2 regions of the Bacillus capparidis genome follow, and region 1 is predicted to be linked to the other one. Evidence: a T-box and tRNA genes for the amino acid it is inferred to sense, from the RefSeq annotation. Region 1 holds a T-box; the other holds one or more tRNA genes.
The links. A T-box is a leader RNA that pairs with one kind of tRNA and senses whether it is charged. The one in region 1 lies ahead of tyrS (tyrosine--tRNA ligase), so its partner is inferred to be a tRNA-Tyr.

Region 1 (3,281 bases):
ATCGTTGAGTTCTACTCACGTTAAGCTTTTGATCACATGAACAAAACCCTAGAAGTTGAGCATCTCAACATTCTAGGGTTTTTATTTTCATTTACTGCCTTATAAACTATTCTTTTCGTATCAACTTTATAAGTAAAAAACCACCACCTTTTACAAAACTAAAAAAGGTGGTGGTTTTTTCGTTTATTTATAAATAACCAGAAAATATTTCTTTTTCCCGCGGCGCAGGACGGTAAATTTATTTTCAATTTTATCCTCTTCAGAAAGAACATATCCGACTTCAGTTTGTTTTTCGCCATTAATAGAAACGGCACCGTTAGAAATGTCCTCTCTCGCCTGGCGCTTGGACGGGGAAAGCTTTGATTCAACCAATATGTCTACGAGTGACTGTCCTTCTTCAGATGCATCGCGTTCAAGTGACGGCACTCCTTTGAAGCCCTGCTCTATTTCCTCTGCGGAAAGTTTTTTAATATCTCCGGCAAAAAGGGCATTGGAAATACGGATCGCTTGATTTAAAGCTTCTTCTCCATGAACCAAAGTGGTTACTTCTTCAGCCAGCTTTTTTTGCGCCTCTCTTTTTTCCGGCGCTTCTTCTACGCTTTTTTCAAGTTCTTCAATTTCTTCATGAGAAAGGAAGCTGAAGTATTTCAAGTATTTGACGACGTCACGGTCATCGGTGTTAATCCAGAATTGGTAAAATTCATATGGCGACGTTTTTTCTTTGTCGAGCCAGATGGCATGACCTTCTGTTTTTCCAAACTTCGTTCCATCTGCTTTTGTCACAAGTGGCATCGTCAAGCCGAACGCCTTGGCATTTTCTTCAGATTTTCTAATTAATTCAAGACCGGCTGTTATATTACCCCACTGATCGCTGCCGCCGATTTGCAGCTTACAACTGTTGTTTCTGTACAAATTTAAAAAATCGAGGGATTGCAAAATCATGTAGCTGAATTCAGTGTACGAGATTCCCGTTTCAATTCTTGAAGATACGGTATCCTTCGCCAGCATGTAGTTTATCCCGAAGTTTTTACCAACATCCCTTAAAAAGCTGATGACACTCATATTGCCGATCCAGTCAAAATTATTGACAACAGCAGCCGGATTTTCTTCATGTTCAAAATCTAAAAACCGAGAAAGCTGGCCTTTAATTTTATCCGACCACTCCAGGACAATATCCTCACTGTTTAGTGTTCGCTCCGCTTTTTTCCCGCTCGGATCTCCAATAAGCCCCGTCGCTCCGCCTACGAGCGCAATCGGTTGATGGCCTGCAAGCTGAAAGCGGCGGAGAGTCAAGATCGGCAGCAGGTGGCCGATATGAAGGCTGTCCCCTGTAGGATCAAAACCGGAATACAAACTCACTTTTTCATCCTGGAGCAATTTATTTAATCCTTCTTCATCGGTAAGCTGCTGAATTAACCCTCGTTTCGATAAATCGTTCAACAAATCTGTCATCTTTAAACTCCTCCTATGATCTTTCCTTACTAACCACGCAAAAAAGCCCCTTCGTAAAATACGAAGGGACGATCATTTATCGCGGTACCACCCTACTGAAAAGAATGAATAGCCATTCTTAACACTCAATTACGATAACGGAATGCTTCCGTTCTTTTACTAATAAGGCATCGCCTGTTCGTCAAAGCGGTTCATGAGGGTAATTCAATTCATTTATATGCACTGATTTTCACCAACCATCAGCTCTCTTAAACAGGGATAATGAATTTACTTCTCTCAATCAAAACCTTTAACCATATTTAGCTAAACTCTTTTTACCACACATCCATCCTTTTTGTCAATTCCTCTATCTATTCCATATCTGTCTGATTTATTTGCATAGCTGTTGGTTAGGCGAACTTTACTTCTGTATATTCAGGTATCCTGCCATATCGTACCACAATAGCAATTTGTGACTAAAAAAATTGCATGTTAGAATACTACCCATTGTGGGTATATAGAAAGAGATACATCATGTAGATATTGATACTATCATTTATCCCATATGTTGTATCAAGCTGGTTCAATTACATACAGGAGGTGTTTAATCATTCAGGACTTTTTTAATTATTTTGCAGAAAATTATCAATTTATCTTAGGCTACACCTGGGAGCACATCCAATTAGTCGGTATTGCAATCGTTATTGCCATTCTCATTGGCGTCCCTCTAGGTATTTATTGTACCGTAAATAAATACTTAGCTTCTACAATTCTTCAAACCGCCTCAATTTTGATGACAATTCCGAGCATTGCTTTATTCGGTATTATGATTCCAGTGCTATCGATTATTAACGAAGGAATCGGTACTTTGCCCGCGGTAATTGCGCTCGTTTTGTATTCTCAGCTGCCAATTATCCGTAACACCTACACCGCTATTAACAATGTTGATCCTAATCTGCGTGACGCAGCAAAAGGAATAGGGTTAACAACTGCAGAGCGGTTATGGAAAGTGGAGCTCCCGAACGCGATGCCGCTTATTATGGCCGGTGTCAGAACGGCGACTGTACTTAATATTGGAGTTGGAGCTATCGCTACCCTTATTGGGGCAGGAGGATTAGGAGGAATTATCTACCAGGGTATTTTGCGCTCAGACAATACGCTAGTACTCGCTGGCGCCGTAGCAGTTTCGATCTTAGCATTAATCGCAGACCTTATTTTGCGGTGGATTCAAAACTTATTTACACCAAAAGGATTAAAAAACTAGTGTGAGGTGACTTTATGATTAGTTTTAATGATGTAACTAAAGTATACGGAGATACAACAGTAATTGAAAACATGAATTTCACAATAGAAGACGGACAATTTGTCATTATGCTCGGACCTTCTGGTTCAGGGAAAACAACGCTGTTACGCATGGTTAACCAATTAGAGTCAATTACAGACGGAGATATTTTAGTAAACGGAAAAAGCGTGAAGAAATCAAATAAGATTCAAATGCGCAGGAATATAGGCTATGTTATTCAAAGCAACGGACTTTTCCCAAATATGAATATCGAAGACAACGTGATGATCGTTCCAGGGCTTCTTGGCTGGGATCGAAAAAAGAAACGTGATCGCTTTAATATGCTTATGGATCTTGCCGGTTTAAGTCCGGATGAATACCGTCATCGGTACCCCCATGAACTCTCCGGCGGTCAGCAGCAGCGAATCGGTGTTGTAAGGGCACTTGCTGCAGACCCTCCTATCATGCTGATGGATGAACCATTCGGCGCACTCGATCCGATCATCCGCAACCATCTGCAGGACGAATTTTTACAAATTCAGCGGGAACTGAAGAAAACAATCCTTTT
Region 2 (3,281 bases), on a different contig from region 1:
GAAGGACAAAATGGCGCAATAAGTCCATAGAAAATCAATTTTCACACCCATAATGTATATCACTCCGTAACTCTTCGTTAAACTTCATTTTCTATTAGAAAATCCGCGTGCCTACTTTCACCTTCACAATGGAAATCGTGATCTTAATTTCTCCGACAATCTCTCTTTAACTCGAAACATTCCTTTCCCCATTTTTATAAATAAATAGTAATGATAGAGCCCCTTTCACTCAAACGGTGGACAAACATCCTTACAAATTTAGACATGTCTTCATAATCTATCAGGTAACCTTTTAAAAGGAGGATAATTTATGTTTGGCTACTCTATGGTTCAAATGGTGCGAGCAAATGCCACTAAGCTGGATCGGCCCTTGCGGGAAAACGTATTGCAGCTTTACAGGCCACTTAAATGGACTCCTTGTTTCATGCATCGCCAATTTGAATATAGACTTTTACAATCGAAAAAAATTTCAGTCCTCATTGAATTTGAAAAAGACTGCCATAAAAACGGCTATCATACTATTAGTACAATTGTCGGCAGTCAAAAAGGCAATATGTTAAGACATAATTTTACACGCACCGGCTTCTGCAGTGCGGATTTGACTCCTCTAACTTTACAAAAGCTTCTTACAAACTGTCACGATATTCGAAAAATCTATTTAAATCGAAAAGTCAACACATTACTGGATGTAGGTGTTCAATCAAGCCATGCGAAGAAAGTCGTTCGAAATAATCAAACGTTAACAGGAAAAGGCGTAACGATCGCCGTTATCGATACCGGCATTCATCCGCATGCCGATTTAAAAGGAAGAATCAGGGGTTTTGTTGATTTTATCAGTCATAAAAAAGAGCCGTACGACGATAACGGGCATGGGACACATTGTGCCGGTGATGTTGCAGGAAACGGCGAGTCATCCTCAGGACAATATAAAGGACCTGCTCCTGAAGCGGATCTAATAGGCGTTAAAGTATTAAATAAAATGGGTTCCGGTTCACTGGAGACAATTATTCAAGGAATAGAATGGTGTATGGAATTTAATGAACAATACCCTGACGATCCAATTGATATTATTAGTATGTCTTTAGGTTCAGAAGCCCTCAACTATGAAAATGAACAAGAGGATCCAATGGTTAAAGCCGTTGAAGAAGCTTGGAATTCGGGAATCACCGTTTGTGTAGCGGCGGGAAACTCCGGTCCCGAACCAAAAACGATCAGCAGCCCGGGAATCAGCGGAAAAGTAATCACGGTCGGAGCCTTTGATGACAGGGACACTGAGGGGGCAGGCGATGATGGCGTTGCATCGTTTTCAAGCCGCGGCCCAACGATTTATGGAAAAAACAAACCCGATATTTTAGCTCCCGGCGTCAACATCATCTCGCTTCGCTCCCCTAATTCCTATTTAGATAAATTGCAAAAATCAGCCCGTGTTGGGACAGCCTATATGACGATGTCTGGAACATCCATGGCTACCCCGATTTGCGCAGGAATCGCAGCGCTCATTCTTCAACAAAAGCCGGATGCTGGTCCGAATGAAGTGAAAAGGCTTCTTATCGAAGGCGCAGCTCTCCCAGAGGGAATAGCAGATCCAAATGTATTTGGTGCAGGGTTTACTCATGCAGAGAACTCAATTCCTGCTGATTGATAGCAATATTATGGTAGAAAAAAACTCTGGCAGGAATAATTCCTGCCAGAGTTTTTTATTACATATACTGGGCTAGCTGGATTCGAACCAACGAATGACGGAGTCAAAGTCCGTTGCCTTACCGCTTGGCTATAGCCCAATGATGGTGGAGGGGGACGGATTCGAACCGCCGAACCCTGAGGGAGCGGATTTACAGTCCGCCGCGTTTAGCCACTTCGCTACCCCTCCATATTAAGGTCTTTAGCTATGCCGGCAAGAAAAATAATAGATCTTGCTGTAGTATTCAACTTGGGCTCGCCGTCCCAAATTTGGTACTTACAAATCAAACACAGCTTTTATAAGATAACACAAAACCTAAAGATTATTCAACTAAGATGGTGGAGGATGACGGGCTCGAACCGCCGACCCTCTGCTTGTAAGGCAGATGCTCTCCCAGCTGAGCTAATCCTCCAAAGAAATTCTTAGCGTTCCACAGTATGGTGACCCGTACGGGATTCGAACCCGTGTTACCGCCGTGAAAGGGCGGTGTCTTAACCGCTTGACCAACGGGCCATCGTTCGTGTTCTGTCGAATCTGACAAAAACCATTATAAACAGGTTTCTACTAGTTTGTAAAGAGAAAATTTATCATTTTATGATAAAAAAACAAAAAAACTTTCCCCATCATTGTAAAATGATAAAAACCCTGTTTCTATGCTGAACATAGCGATAATAGAACTCAAATTGAAATAAAATTTCAGAAAATACAAATAATTATTGAAATTTCATTTGAGTCTTCATATACTGAAAATACGAACAACTTAATCTGGTTGCAATTTGGGAGGATCCATATTAATGAAGGAAAACGATTTGCATTCTTTAACGACCGAATTACGTAATGATCGTTCAAGAAACATGAATCACTCCGATACGATGGAGATTTTGACAGTAATCAACAACGAAGACATGAAGGTCGCGGCAGCCGTTCAGAAGGTTCTTCCTGATGTAAAAAAAGCGGTTGATTTTGCAGTCGCATCACTTAAAAACGGCGGAAGGTTACTCTATATCGGTGCTGGTACGAGCGGACGTCTCGGTGTGTTAGACGCAGTAGAATGCCCTCCTACATTCAGCACCTCTTTTGAATCGGTTGTTGGAATTATCGCAGGAGGAGAAAAAGCATTTGTAAAAGCAGTGGAAGGTGCAGAGGACAAAGAAGAATTTGGTCAAGAAGACCTTATCAATATCAAGTTAAATAAAAAGGATACTGTCATCGGAATTGCAGCAAGCGGCCGAACCCCTTATGTTATCGGCGCGTTAAAATACGCCCGAAAAATCGGCGCCAAAACTGTCGCTCTTGCGAATAATAGCAACTCTTTAATTGGAAATGAGGCAGATCACCGCATTGAAGCAATCGTTGGTCCTGAAGTATTGACAGGATCAACAAGAATGAAGGCAGCAACCGCACAAAAAATGATTTTAAATATGATTTCCACCACAACAATGATCTGCTTGGGAAAGGTTTATGAAAATTTAATGGTCGATGTAAAAGTGAGCAATTACAAATTAAAGGAACGGGCAATTGGAATCATCAGTACCGTTACAGGCGCCAGTTACGAAACAGCAAAGGTAACCTTGGAAAAAGCAGATCTTCAAGTAAAACC

Region 2: it has a tRNA-Tyr gene. The T-box ahead of tyrS (tyrosine--tRNA ligase) is inferred to sense a tRNA for this amino acid. The anticodon was not compared.

The regions. Positions count from the first base shown of each region.
Region 1 is NZ_JAFDST010000005.1:227,293-230,573, forward strand. Features, by position in the region: gene rpsD (30S ribosomal protein S4) at 1-24, shown strand, start outside; gene tyrS (tyrosine--tRNA ligase) at 184-1,452, opposite strand; T-box leader at 1,514-1,745, opposite strand; gene JOC74_RS18695 (ABC transporter permease) at 1,997-2,695, shown strand; gene JOC74_RS18700 (ABC transporter ATP-binding protein) at 2,710-3,281, shown strand, end outside.
Region 2 is NZ_JAFDST010000003.1:22,908-26,188, reverse strand. Features, by position in the region: gene JOC74_RS13690 (S8 family peptidase) at 311-1,642, shown strand; tRNA gene JOC74_RS13685 (tRNA-Gln) at 1,710-1,781, opposite strand; tRNA gene JOC74_RS13680 (tRNA-Tyr) at 1,786-1,870, opposite strand; tRNA gene JOC74_RS13675 (tRNA-Val) at 2,018-2,093, opposite strand; tRNA gene JOC74_RS13670 (tRNA-Glu) at 2,120-2,194, opposite strand; gene murQ (N-acetylmuramic acid 6-phosphate etherase) at 2,476-3,281, shown strand, end outside.